Regions from separate parts of the Paenibacillus sp. MABNR03 genome, predicted to be linked through region 1. Evidence: predicted binding sites of a transcription regulator. Region 1 holds the regulator's gene; the other holds the start of a gene.
The links. Region 1 encodes LexA, which represses DNA repair genes until DNA is damaged. Its sites were predicted from a motif close to CGAACATATGTTCG; they were not measured.
Positions count from the first base shown of each region.

Region 2: recA (recombinase RecA) is a predicted target of LexA. The motif match lies at 2,228-2,241, and genes of this name have one in related genera.

Region 1 covers NZ_JBCIYR010000001.1:1,992,084-1,999,323, forward strand. Annotated here, with positions in the region: gene AAIH57_RS08370 (hypothetical protein) at 1-502, opposite strand, end outside; gene AAIH57_RS08375 (DUF896 domain-containing protein) at 632-841, opposite strand; gene AAIH57_RS08380 (LysM peptidoglycan-binding domain-containing protein) at 938-1,315, opposite strand; gene lexA (transcriptional repressor LexA) at 1,611-2,237, shown strand; gene AAIH57_RS08390 (aldehyde dehydrogenase) at 2,340-3,635, opposite strand; gene glnA (type I glutamate--ammonia ligase) at 3,867-5,195, opposite strand; gene AAIH57_RS08400 (MerR family transcriptional regulator) at 5,324-5,737, opposite strand; gene AAIH57_RS08405 (aminotransferase class I/II-fold pyridoxal phosphate-dependent enzyme) at 5,820-7,073, opposite strand; gene hflX (GTPase HflX) at 7,159-7,240, opposite strand, start outside.
Region 2 covers NZ_JBCIYR010000001.1:293,613-300,852, forward strand. Annotated here, with positions in the region: gene pgsA (CDP-diacylglycerol--glycerol-3-phosphate 3-phosphatidyltransferase) at 120-707, shown strand; gene AAIH57_RS01250 (competence/damage-inducible protein A) at 816-2,072, shown strand; gene recA (recombinase RecA) at 2,311-3,375, shown strand; gene AAIH57_RS01260 (regulatory protein RecX) at 3,629-4,369, shown strand; gene rny (ribonuclease Y) at 4,677-6,215, shown strand; gene AAIH57_RS01270 (TIGR00282 family metallophosphoesterase) at 6,376-7,170, shown strand.

The sequences.
Region 1 (7,240 bases):
CGTCTGTTTCTACAGTAATCTGATGTGCTTTGGCAAATTTCAGAAGTCGTTCCGAAATTGCATCTGTATCATAACGGTTCAATAGTTTAGTGAACACCCATCTTTTGCCACGGCTGTTATGCTCGATAACTACCGTTCCCTGCTCGAATCGGAACTTAACGATGTCATCTACTCCGATGGAGCGTTCACGATTCCCTTTGGTTGTTATAATTCGGTTGCTCCCGATTTTAATGTAAGGACGGCGGAGCATAAAGATCACAGCCAAAAATACATACAACAGCATGGTAACCCAGTCCCATGTTGTCATCGGAGCTTTAACAAGAAATGTGCTCATAAACAGATACAATAACGCAAGTCCGATCAGGAAAATAGGAAACAGGAGACTGCGTCCTTTAAAAATGTCTTCACCGGGCGAACCCGAAATCGGTTGACCATTTTTTTTGCGCTGCTGATTCAACTGCTTTGAATTTTTCCGAACCGTTCTCTCGAACGAACGAGCCATGAGAATCCCCCTTTATGTCTTCTTTGTATCGGCTTACAAAAAACGTAAACCAACATTCCCCCTATAAATTTGCATTCTCAAAATAACAGGAAGAAACCTAAATATCATCAAGATATCATTAGGTTTCTTTTAGTGTTTGAGTTTGCCTTGGCGGCCTTGATCGTTTTCATCATCTACAATTTCAATAGAATCCAGTTGCTGTCTGAAGTTGCTGCGGATGTTGCTCAAGTAAATTTCTCTAAGTTTGGCCCGTTCAGCAAGTTCTTCCTCCGTCAGTCCAGTGGACTTTTGTTTACGAGCCAATTCATTAATACGTGCTACCAGGCTATCTATATCCAAGCTTGTCCCCTCCAAAAATACAAAGTCATACTAACTTTGACATGATCGAGGCAGCTTGTCAAGGCTACTACTTACACGGTCGTATGAATCATGAAATTAGGGTGTAAACTGAGGCAAAATCAACACTTGCCCTGCTTGAATTGAAGTCGATTCAAGTTGATTTACTTTCTTCATTGCTTCTATATATACACGTGTATCCATATTTTCCGGTTTATGTTCCAAAGAAATGCTCCATAGCGTCTCTCCCTGAGACACCGCTATTTTCCCTCCGGGAAGAACGTCACCCTCATCCCCTGCAAATACAGTCAAAACGGTACTGCAACCAACAAATATGATTAACGATACCATAATCAATTTCAACATCCATGTTGGAATCTTGGCATCTGCAAACAATCTCTTAACATGACCTATGTTAGACTTGACCGCTTCCGAATTCACCGGTTCATAAATACTTTGATAAGTAGAATATCTCATATCAATCGTCCTCCAAACGTTTGTTCCTATCTGTTGAAATCAATATAACACGAACACTTGTTTTGTACAACAGATTTTTAGAACAATTGTTCGCTTTATTTTCATCACCTAATTTCTGTAACTTGATTATAAATAACAGTCCAATTCTCACTTTTCGTAACGGTTTGGTAACAAACGCTATACTCCCATTCATAATCGTTGATTTTATCGCATTTTATTTAGAACTTATGTTTGTACGAACGGAGGTTCTATGTTATAATTTTCCCAAACGTTACTAAAATGGGGTTGATACGGTATGTCGAAGATATCCAGCAGGCAGCAGGCTATTCTGGAGTTTATACGCAATGAAGTCCGGTTGAAGGGATATCCTCCTTCCGTACGAGAAATTGGAGAAGCTGTTGGACTGGCTTCCAGCTCAACGGTCCACGGACACCTGGATCGCTTGGAGAAGAAAGGTCTAATTAGACGTGACCCTACCAAACCAAGAGCCATCGAACTATTAAGTCAAGAGGAATCCGAGCACTCCCATCAGTTTGCACATAGTGTTGCCCGTATTCCTGTTGTAGGTAAAGTCACAGCAGGGGTCCCTATTACTGCAACAGAAAACATTGAAGATTATTTCCCCCTTCCCACTCATTATGTCGGTGAACAGAAGGTATTTATGCTCTCTGTCGTTGGAGACAGTATGATTGAAGCAGGGATCGTCAATGGTGACTATGTTATCGTGCGCCAGCAGCAAACAGCAGATAACGGTGATATTGTCGTTGCGATGACTGAAGATGACGAAGCGACGGTCAAAACATTTTACAAAGAAAAAGATCACATTCGCCTTCAGCCTGAGAATGCCACATTTGAGCCACTTCGCCTGAAACACGTAAGCATTTTAGGTAAAGTCATTGGCCTTTTCCGCGATATTCACTAGCATTCTCTGCAGCGAATCAAGATGAAATGAAATTTTCAAAGAGGCTGTCCTGTTCGCCAGGACAACCTCTTTTTTTGTTTCACCTAATTTTAATTCCACTTTTCAACGTTTTAGGATGCTTTTGTGATGAGAGAACACATCAAAGCTCTTCTGACCATGGTATGCCCCCATACCACTGTCTCCAACACCACCAAACGGCAAAAAATGTGAAGTCATATGTGATAACGTATCATTAATGCATCCTCCCCCGAAGGAGACTTGTTCCAGAATCTGATTCTGGAGTTCCTCATCCTCTGTGAAGAGATATAGCGCCAGCGGCTTTGGACGTCGCACAATCTCATCCAGTAGAGGGTTAAGATCATTGTATATCATCACAGGTAGAATAGGACCGAAGATCTCTTCTTGCATAACAGGCGAATTCCAATCCACATTTCCAAGCACTGTTGGTTCAATCAGCAGCTGATCCCGATCAGAGCGACCACCGATTAGAGCATTCTCACCATTAAGGAAAACCGATAAACGATCAAAGTTACGAGCATTGACGATGTGAGGAAAATCAGTATTTCGTATCACATCTTCACCAAATTTGTCTTTGATCTCTGTCGCAATCAGTTCAAGCAGTTTGTCGTGTACATCTTGATGTACAAGCAAGTAATCCGGAGCGACACAGGTCTGACCCGCATTTAGAAACTTGCCCCGAACAATCCGCTGAGCAGCTAGCTGCAAATCAGCATCTTTATGAACGATTACCGGGCTCTTACCCCCCAATTCAAGGGTGACCGGAGTGAGATGTTCAGCTGCTGCCTTCATTACAATGCGGCCAACACCCGTGCTGCCTGTAAAAAAGATGTAATCAAACTTCTCATTCAACAAGGCTGTGCTTGTCTCAACTTCACCTTCCATGACCGCTACATACTCCATAGGGAAGATCTCTTCGACCAAATCATGAGTAAGTCGTGATACAGACGGGGTTAATTCAGATGGTTTGATAATGGCACAGTTACCCGCAGCTATCGCACCGATTAAAGGACCAAAGGCTAGTTGGAACGGATAGTTCCATGGTGCAATAATAAGAGCTACCCCATAAGGTTCGGAGTAAATAGTGCTCACGCCATCAGGAATGAGAGAACTTGTGGGCACAGCTTTTGGCGCCGCCCAATCTTTTAGATGATCTAATGCAAAATCCAATTCACCTAAAACGATGCGAATCTCAGAGCTATACGCCTCAGCTTCAGATTTATTCAGATCCGCACGCAGGGCGTCCAATATCCGTTGCTCGTATTTCTGAATTCCCTGTCTTAATTGTTGAAGAGCACGAATACGATAATCAATATTTTTGGTTTGGGCTGTATAAAAGAAAGCTCGCTGGCTTGCTACGAGCTGCTTCGCTTGTTCCATAACAACATCTCCAATTAATATTTTAAAATTAAATTGCCCAAAATATAATTGAATTATATCTTACTAATATGAAAATATCAACATATAAAATATGTATATTTTCTCCAGTTCCTATGTATTGTCTCTTTCATTCCGATAAGACATCGCTTCCGGACTGACCCTCCTCCTCTTTAATTTCCTACTATTCACATAAAAAAGCCCTCAGCGCTAATGCGCCAAGGGCTTCCGGTATTAGTACAAAGTAATGTATTGATCGCGTTCCCATTGGTGGACTTGTGTACGATACATATCCCACTCAATTTCTTTCAGCTCGTAGAAGTGAGCCAGGGCGTGATCGCCAAGAGCATCACAGATTACTTCACTGCGGATCAATTCGTTCAAAGCTTCTTTCAGGTCAGCAGGCAAGCTTGGAATTCCTTCTTCCACACGCTCTTCTTCTGACATGATGTAAATGTTACGGTCAATTGGTGCTGGCAAGGAAAGCTCACGTTTGATTCCATCCAGACCAGCTTTCAATAGAACGGCCAAAGCCAAGTAAGGGTTCGCAGCCGGATCCGGGTTACGAACCTCAACACGTGTACTCAGACCACGGGAAGCTGGAATACGGATCATTGGGCTACGGTTACTGGCGGACCATGCTACATAACAAGGGGCTTCATAACCTGGTACAAGACGTTTGTATGAGTTCACAGTTGGGTTAGTAATTGCTGCAAACGCACGCGCATGCTTCAGAGTTCCAGCCATGAAGTGACGTGCAGTTTTGCTCAGACCCAGCTCGTCCGACTCGTCAACGAATGCGTTCACTTTGCCTTGGAACAAGGATTGGTTACAGTGCATACCGGAACCGTTCATACCAAACAGCGGTTTCGGCATGAAGGTAGCATGAAGACCATGCTGACGTGCAATCGTTTTAACAACGAGTTTAAACGTTTGGATCTGGTCTGCTGCTTTTAGGGCATCAGCATATTTAAAGTCGATCTCATGCTGGCCTGGAGCTACCTCATGGTGGGAAGCTTCGATCTCAAAGCCCATTTCTTCAAGTGTGATAACGATGTCACGACGACAGTTTTCACCAAGATCCGTAGGCGCAAGGTCGAAATATCCACCTTGGTCATTCAGTTCGTTAGTCGGGTTTCCTTTTTCGTCTGTTTTGAACAAGAAGAACTCTGGTTCAGGACCGACGTTGAAGGAAGTGAATCCCATTTCTTCGGCTTCCTTCAGGTTTCGTTTCAAGATGCCACGTGGATCTCCTGGGAACGGATTACCATCTGGAAGATATACGTCGCAAATCAGACGAGCAACACGGTTCTCAGCTACCCATGGGAAAATAAGCCAAGAATCGAGATCCGGATAGAGGTACATGTCGGATTCTTCGATACGCACATAACCTTCAATGGAAGAACCATCAAACATCATTTTGTTATCCAAAGCCTTAGTCAATTGGCTTACAGGAATTTCAACGTTTTTGATAGCTCCAAGCAAATCGGTAAACTGCAATCGAACGAATCGTACGTTTTCTTCTTTAGAGATGCGGAGAATGTCTTCTTTTGTATAACTCACGATACCTCTCCCTTTCTTTTCTGCTTATTTTGCTTGCATGTTATATTTGTACATTAGAATGTTCCACGGGTCAAGGAGCCGACTTAACGAAAAGCCGGATTTACGCTGACCCTCCACGTTACACGAACTTACTTTTTATTAAAAAAGCGGGAAAGCTCTCCCTGAATGAGAGATACTTGTCCAGGTCTCTTACCAGAAACCAACTGCTGCTTCAATAAACGGTGCAGCTGTGTATCCGACAGTTCTCTGCGCTTCACTTCTGTGTCAGCAGTAATTACCGTCGCCTCTTCGGATTCCTTGGATACCGGATTCATAACCTGTTTGATACCGGCAATGTTAACGCCTTTTTCAATCAAAGCTTTAATCTCCAGCAATCGTTCTACGTCATTAAAAGAGAACAAACGTTGGTTACCTGACGTTCTCGCTGGAACAATCAAGCTGTGCTGCTCATAATATCGAATCTGACGAGCTGACAGATCCGTTAGTTTCATAACAATACCTATCGGGAATAAGGCCATATTTCTGCGAATTTCGTCACCCATGTTCATCAACCTTCCAGTCATCTATTCTTCACCTTATTGTACATTTAGTTGTTACTAAGTGTCAATGACGTGTTAGATAAACTCACAATAATTTACGATCTTTCATCGTTTGCAGCGCCATCAAAACGCCATATTTAACATGAGAGTATGTTAATCCTCCCTGCATGTAACCAATATATGGCTCTCGAATAGGGGCATCCGCTGATAATTCCAGGCTTCCACCCTGTATAAACGTACCTGCCGCCATAATGACGGGATGCTCGTAACCCGGCATATCCCATGGCTCCGGAACCACATGGCTATCCACTGCTGCAGCTCGCTGAATCCCCTGTACAAAAGCGATCAGATGCTCAGCCGAGGAGAATTGTACTGCTTGAATCAAATCTGTACGTGTCTCGTTCCAAGCAGGTTTCGTTACAAATCCTGAGGCAGCAAACATCGCAGCGGCGAAGGTACTTCCCTTAATGGCCTGTCCCACAATTGTCGGGGCCATGTAAAGTCCCTGATAGATCCCGCGGGTAGTGCCCAACATGGCACCAACCTCACCGCCAATGCCAGGTGCAGTCAGACGATATGCCGCAAGTTGTACATATTTTTCCTTCCCGCATATGTAACCCCCGGTTTCAGCGAGCCCTCCGCCAGGGTTTTTGATTAGTGAGCCTGCCATCAGATCTACCCCGACCTCCGTCGGTTCGCGTTTCTCCGTGAACTCGCCATAACAGTTATCGACAAACACGATGACGTCTTCTTTCATCGACTTGACGCGTGCTACCATATCCGCAATCTCTTCAATACAGAAGGAAGAACGCCAGTCATATCCTCTCGAACGCTGGATTCCAATGACTTTGGTCGATGAATTAATATTATTTTTAACGGCGTCCCAGTCTACACTGCCATCCGCAAGCAAAGCGGTTTCACGGTAACCGATACCAAAATCTCGAAGAGATCCGGTGCCGTCTTCCGGTTTGCCAATCACTTTGTGTAACGTGTCATAAGGCTTACCTGTGATGTATAACAATTCGTCACCTGGGCGCAGCACTCCAAAGAGAGCTGTAGCAATCGTATGCGTACCTGACGCAAAATGAGGACGTACCAACGCTGCTTCTGCGCCAAATACGTCCGCATACACCTCATCCAGCACTTCCCGGCCGCGGTCGTTATATGCATATCCCGTCGAACCAGCAAAGTGATAATCGCTGACTTGTTTGCGTTGAAAAGCATCAATGACCTTCCACTGGTTGTAATCGGTAATACCATCTATCATTTTCATCTGCTGTTCGATCTGAGCCTCAACTTGTTGTTGAAGCTCAACAATTGCTGTATCCAAACTTGCCATCTTACCTTCATTCCCCTTCATAGCCCATATCTAACGCATAATATTGATTATCGTGTCAACTTACCACATTAATGTGTCATATATATTACAATTCAATGAAATCTTCAAGTAAATAACCGAATTTTTCATATTCCCCTTTTTGCAGCTCTACTTGATAGATCACATCG
Region 2 (7,240 bases), 1.7 Mb from region 1:
TTTTTACATATGAGAGCAGTGGTGTACGCAGTGAAACTGTAAATGTTCACCTTCCGGATGATGGATACGGGATTAAGATGATTGTTTGGAGTATTGGAGGATAAGAGGGAGGGCGTCTTGTGAATTTACCCAACCGGATTACGCTTGCACGAATTTGCTTAATCCCTTTTTTGATGGTGTTTCTGCTCGTGGACTTTCCATTTTATCCGGAGCCTTTGCAGATTGGAAGTTTATCGCTTCCATACAATCAGCTGGTCGCTGCCATTATATTTGTCATTGCAGCCAGTACGGATGGAATTGATGGATATCTGGCACGGAAAAACAATATGGTCACCAATTTGGGCAAATTGCTTGATCCGCTGGCAGACAAGCTGCTTGTGACTGCAGTGCTCATTTCACTTGTTGAGATGGGCAAGCTGGACTCATGGATCGCTGTTGTTATTATCAGTCGGGAGTTTGCGGTTACGGGGCTTCGCCAAATTGCTTTGCTGGATGGATCGGTTGTTGCGGCCAGCAGCTGGGGCAAGCTGAAAACGGTGGTGCAAATCATCGCCATTGTATTGCTGCTGCTTAATAACTTCCCATTCTCCTACACGGGAATTCAAGTTGATGTTATTGCTGTTTGGGCGGCAGCTCTTATTACGATCTGGTCAGGTGTTGACTATTTTATCAAAAACAAAAATTTGCTTAATTTATCAAAAGCGTAACCGTTTGAGGTCAAACGGGTAATTTATGAAGAACAGCTTGCGCAAAGGGCAATAGGAAAACATCCTATTGCCCTTTGATCACTCACATTGTGCACAGGAGGATGCTGAATGAAGGCAGAAATTATCGCAGTCGGAACAGAGTTGCTGCTGGGGCAGATCGTGAATACAAATGCCAGATATCTATCCCGCGAACTGGCAGCTATCGGTATTGATGTTTATTTTCAAACTGTAGTGGGGGACAATCTGAACCGTCTCAGTGAAGCCATTCGAATTGCCCAGGGACGTGCGGATGTCATTTTGTTCTCTGGCGGCATCGGACCTACACAGGATGATTTGACCAAGGACGCGATAGCAGCAGTTTTGGGGCGCAATCTGCATACTGATCGGATGGCGATGGATAAGATCGAAAGTTTCTTCAGGGATCGCAATGTGGAGATGACTGAGAACAATCGGCGCCAGGCCATCGTGGTTGAGGGGGGAACCCCGCTTGCTAATGAAACGGGTCTTGCAGCAGGGAACGCCATTACGGACAATGGCAAACATTATATTGTCATGCCTGGGCCGCCGAAAGAGTTGATCCCCATGTTTGAGCAGGAGGTCAAACCTTGGCTGTTCCAGCACGTGCTTACGAATGAAATGCCCATCTATTCGAGAATGTTGAAGTTCGCAGGGATCGGCGAGTCGGCCTTGGAAGACCGTCTGCTTGATCTGATCGATAGTCAAACTGACCCGACGATCGCTCCCTATGCTAGTGAGGGAGAAGTGACAGTACGGGTTTCCACCAAGGCGCCGAGTGAAAATGAGGCCAAGCAGAAACTGGATGCAATGGAGGTACTAATCAGGGAGCGGTTGCCAGAACACCTCTACGCGAACGAGGATGTGCCTATAGAGTACACAATCGTGACGATGATGGCTGATATGGGTCTGACCCTTAGCGCGGCTGAGAGCTGTACAGGAGGGCTTGTCATGCAAAGTCTGACATCGGTTCCTGGCAGTGCGTCCATGCTCAAAGGCGGAATTGTATGTTATTCCAACGAAATAAAGGAAAAGCTGCTGAATGTTCCTCATGATTATCTGGAAGGTGAGGAGGCTCCCGGGGCTGTGAGTCCTGAAGTGGCCAAAGTTTTGGCTGAGCAGGTACGCATGATCGGTGATTCCGATTTTGGTCTGTCGGTTACAGGTGTAGCAGGTCCTGGTTATTCGGAACGCAAGCCCCCAGGACTCGTTTTTATCGCTCTGGCTGAGCGGGGAAAAGAGACGGAGATCCACGAACTGCGTATCAACGGAAATCGGGAGACGGTCCGCATCCGTTCGACCAAAGCCATTTTGTACCGTTTATGGCGCAAGCTCATTGCTGTGGACTAGTTGGACACTGAATTGCTTTTGCAGGCAGTATGAAGTATAATCTAAACAGACGGAAGAACCGTAGAATCAGGCATTTCAGCCTTATTTGCGGTTCTTTTTTCTGTTTCATTGCAAGTTTCGCCCAGGAAGAGGCGCCTCGGCCTTCACAAAAAAAACGAATGTATGTTCGAAAAAAAGCTTGGCAAACGTGTTAAAACAAGGTATCATTATCTTATAAACAGTAAAGGGTGTGAGCATATTGTCAGACCGTCGTGCCGCGCTTGATATGGCGCTCCGTCAAATAGAGAAGCAATTTGGTAAAGGATCTATCATGAAACTGGGTGAGTCAACTCACATGCAAGTGGAAATCATACCCAGCGGATCTTTAGCTCTGGATATAGCACTAGGAACAGGCGGCTTGCCAAAAGGCCGGATTGTTGAAATATATGGACCTGAATCTTCAGGTAAAACAACTGTGGCATTGCATGCGATTGCTGAAGTGCAAAGAGTCGGTGGACAAGCTGCATTTATCGATGCCGAGCACGCACTGGATCCCCAGTATGCAAGTAAACTGGGCGTTAACATCGATGAATTGCTTTTGTCCCAGCCTGATACGGGTGAGCAGGCGCTGGAAATTGCTGAAGCACTTGTGCGCAGTGGCGCTGTTGATATTATCGTTGTTGACTCTGTAGCAGCATTGGTACCAAAAGCTGAGATTGAAGGCGAGATGGGGGATTCCCACGTTGGTTTGCAAGCACGTCTGATGTCCCAGGCACTGCGTAAACTTTCCGGGGCAATCAGCAAATCCAAAACGATTGCCATCTTCATCAACCAACTTCGTGAAAAAGTTGGGGTAATGTTTGGTAACCCAGAGACAACACCTGGTGGACGTGCCTTGAAATTCTACTCTACCGTTCGTCTGGATGTTCGTCGTATTGAGAGTATTAAATCAGGCAATGACATTATTGGTAACCGTACTCGCGTAAAAGTTGTGAAAAACAAAGTTGCGCCGCCATTCAAACAGGCTGAAGTAGATATCATGTACGGTGAAGGGATTTCCAGAGAAGGTAGTATCATTGATATTGGTACAGAACTGGATATCGTTAATAAAAGTGGTGCTTGGTATTCTTACGAGGGTGAACGTCTGGGCCAAGGTCGTGAAAATGCGAAGCAGTTCATGAAAGAGCATAAAGAGATTGCACAAGTTATTGAGCAAAAAATCCGTGAAGCAAGCAATCTGACGACGGTTGTTCCAGCTCCAACGAGCGAAGATCAACAAAAAGAAGAAGCAGAAGAACAAGAATTGTTTGAAATCAACGAGTAATCCTTCCTGGCAGGGTGGCCCCGGAATACGTTTTGTCTTCTGGAGCCTCCCGAACTTGTCTGGATTGAGCTTGGCTCGATCTTGCAAGGGGTAAGGCGTATATTCGTGCGCTGTTTAAAGGCCTCTGTCCAGAAGGACAGGGGCTGTTAGCACGCCTATTGAGAGTGATGTGGCCGGGCTTGGTTCCCGGCTTTTTGTATTTGGTTAGTTTCTGCATAAACAGATAACGAACAATGTGGAAGGGGAGACCTGAATGGATCAACACGATGATGATGATTTGTATGATAAAGCAGAGCTGGAGGGAATCTCCCAATTCCCGGACAACGAAGAACTTACCATTACACGGGTAGAACGAACAAAGAGCAGGCAAGCTCGTTACCGAATCACGTTTGGTTTGTACTCAATTACTGTACTTGAAGATGTAATGATCAAATATCGAATGACCCGTGGCAACACGTTTGTAAAGAAGGACCTGGAGGAAATTATAATAGCGGATGAGCGCCAGCAAACCTATGTGCAGGCTCTGCGCTATCTGGAGCACAAACAGCGTACAAGGTATGAATTAAGCCAGCGGCTGCGTCAAAAGGAATTCGCTGCACCGTTGATTGAAGAGGTGCTGGATCGGCTTGAGCAGGAGAAGCTCGTAGACGATGAAGGGTTTGCGAAGGAATGGACAAGACAGCGTATGACAGGACAGAGGAAGGGAAAACTGTGGATAAGGCAAGAGCTGCGTCAAAAGGGCATTGCCAATGAACTCATCGTTGAAGCACTTGAAGGTGTAAGTACGGATGCGGAGTTTGAAACAGCTTTGACCGCTGGACGAAAGAAATGGAATCAGGTCAAAGGAGACATTTCGGAGAAGAAACGCAAAACGCTTCCTTTCCTGATGCGGCGCGGGTTTCCTATGGATATGGTACGCAAAGTCGTAAATTGTTTAATTGAAGAAGATGAAGCAGAAGATCCTGAAGACGACGAGTTGTTGTCATGGGATTAACAGAGAGTACACAGTGTGTTGCATTCTCTTGACAATTTCTTTCGTCAAATACTAAAATGGACATGAGTCTGTAAGAAATGGACAACCCTTTTTCCTTCCAAAAAAGCGGTTTCGGTTTCTTAGGATTTAACCTTCATGATTATGGGTTCGCTGAAGATGGCGAATAGTACGTGGTAACATGTACACTTGAAATGAAAATCGGCGGGGGATCGCCGTAGGTATCGTTATTCCCAAACATATGTATGACTTGAAAACAGCAAATTGACCCAAGGAATGCCTTGGAGGAACCAACGAGGAGGTGAACAGTATGATTGCAATCACGATCGTTCTCGTTGTTGCCGCGCTATTCATTGGGTTCGGAGTAGGATATTTTATTCGCAAATCTCTTGCAGAGGCTAAAATCTCCAGTGCGGAACAAGCTGCCGTACAGATCGTTGAGAACGCGAAGAAAGAGGCAGAAGCACAGAAGAAAGAGACGGTGCTGGAAGCGAAGGATGAGATTCATCGCATTCGGGCCGAAGCTGAAAAAGACACTCGTGAACGTCGGAATGAAATTCAACGACAAGAAAGACGATTGTTGCAAAAAGAAGAGTCGCTGGATAAAAAGATGGAATCACTCGAACGTAAAGAAGAGCAAGTGGCTAACAAAGAGAAGCGAATTGATGAGACACAGCAGCAGATCGAAATGATTTACAAAAATCAGGTGACGGAACTGGAGCGTATATCCAACCTCACCATGGAAGATGCACGCAGTATCATACTGTCCAACGTAGAACAGGAAGTTCGTCACGAGACGGCTCAAATGATCAAGGACATTGAACAGCAGGCGAAGGAAGAGGCGGACAAGAAATCCCGCGAAATTATTACACTTGCTATTCAACGCTGTGCAGCGGATCATGTGGCAGAGACAACGGTATCTGTTGTAACCTTGCCTAATGAAGAAATGAAAGGCCGGATTATCGGTCGTGAAGGACGTAACATCCGTGCGCTTGAAACCCTAACCGGGATTGACCTTATTATCGATGATACGCCAGAAGCGGTTATTCTGTCGGGCTTTGACCCGATCCGTCGTGAGATTGCCCGTACTGCCCTGGAAAAACTGGTGGCTGACGGACGCATTCACCCGGCACGCATTGAAGAGATGGTGGAGAAATCCCGCAAAGAAGTGGATGAGCGCATCCGTGAATACGGTGAGCAAGCTACCTTTGAAGTGGGCGTGCATGGTCTGCATCCGGACCTGATCAAAATTTTGGGCCGGTTGAAGTTCCGTACAAGCTACGGCCAGAACGTCTTGAAACATTCGATGGAAGTCGCTTATCTGGCTGGATTGATGGCTGGCGAACTCGGAGAAGACGTTACACTTGCAAGACGTGCAGGCCTATTGCATGACATCGGTAAAGCGCTGGATCACGAAGTGGAAGGATCACACGTTGAAATCGGCGTGGAGCTGGCGAAGAAATATAAAGAACATCCGGTAGTAATCAACAGTATCGCGTCCCATCACGGGGATTGCGAAGCAACTTCGGTCATTGCCATGCTGGTTGGCGCAGCAGATGCGCTGTCTGCAGCAAGACCGGGTGCACGCCGCGAAACACTGGAAACGTATATCAAACGACTGGAGAAACTGGAAGAAATTTCGGAATCGTTCGAAGGTGTCGAGAAATCGTATGCCATTCAGGCCGGACGCGAAGTTCGCGTTATGGTACAGCCTGAGAAAATTGATGATGCCGAAGCATTCCGTCTCGCACGTGACATTACGAAGATGATTGAGAATGAACTCGATTATCCAGGTCATATCAAAGTCACCGTCATCCGGGAAACCCGGGCGGTTGAATACGCAAAATAGAGCTTTACGGAAAAGTGGCCGCTGTATTGGGGCCACTTTTCCTGTTGATAGCCCGGTAACGGGCGATTTTAAAAAAAAGATCTGACGGGATAGGGACCCTGCAAATGCTTAAGTGCTGGCTAAATAAAGCAAGCTTGCGGGGAATTAAGGAGGCAATGCAATGAAAGTACTGTTTATCGGTGATATTGTAGGCAACGTAGGGCGTAAGGCTTTGAAAGAAAATTTGCCATATCTGAAAACGAAATATAAGCCACATGTGGTTATTGTAAATGGCGAGAATGCAGCAGCGGGCCGTGGAATCACGGGGGCTATTGCCAATGAATTCTTCAACTGGGGGGTGCACGGGATTACTCTTGGTAACCATACTTGGGATAATAAGGACATTTTTGATTTTATAGATGATGAACCGCGCATGATCAGACCTGCGAACTTTCCACCAGGAACTCCAGGCAGAGGATACACGGTGGTTAAAGGTGAAGGTAAAGAGCTGGCCATCGTAAACCTGCAAGGTCGTACGTTTTTGCCTGCACTCGATTGCCCATTCCGCGTGGCGGATGAGATTGTTGATGAGCTGCGTCAGAATCACAAATGCATCCTTGTGGATATGCATGCCGAGGCAACTTCCGAGAAGATTGCGATGGGCTGGCATCTGGATGGACGTGCCTCGCTGGTAGTAGGAACACATACGCATGTACAAAGTAATGATGACCGGATTTTGCCTGGTGGGACAGCATACTTAACGGATGCGGGCATGGTCGGACCGCGTGACGGCATCCTTGGCATGGAGCGCGAAGCGGTACTGCGGAAATTCTACACCCAGCTGCCGGTACGATTTGTAGTGGATGATGGCAAATGGCATTTCCATGGCGTGTTTGTAGAGATTGATGAGTCCACAGGGGCCGCTACAAAAATTGAAAAAATCCGCCTGATGGAAGACGAGTGGCGCATGGAATAGGGGGATTGCCCCATTTTGCAAGGAAACCCGTCTAAAAAGAAGGAATTTTTTTACCTCCCGCGAATAACAT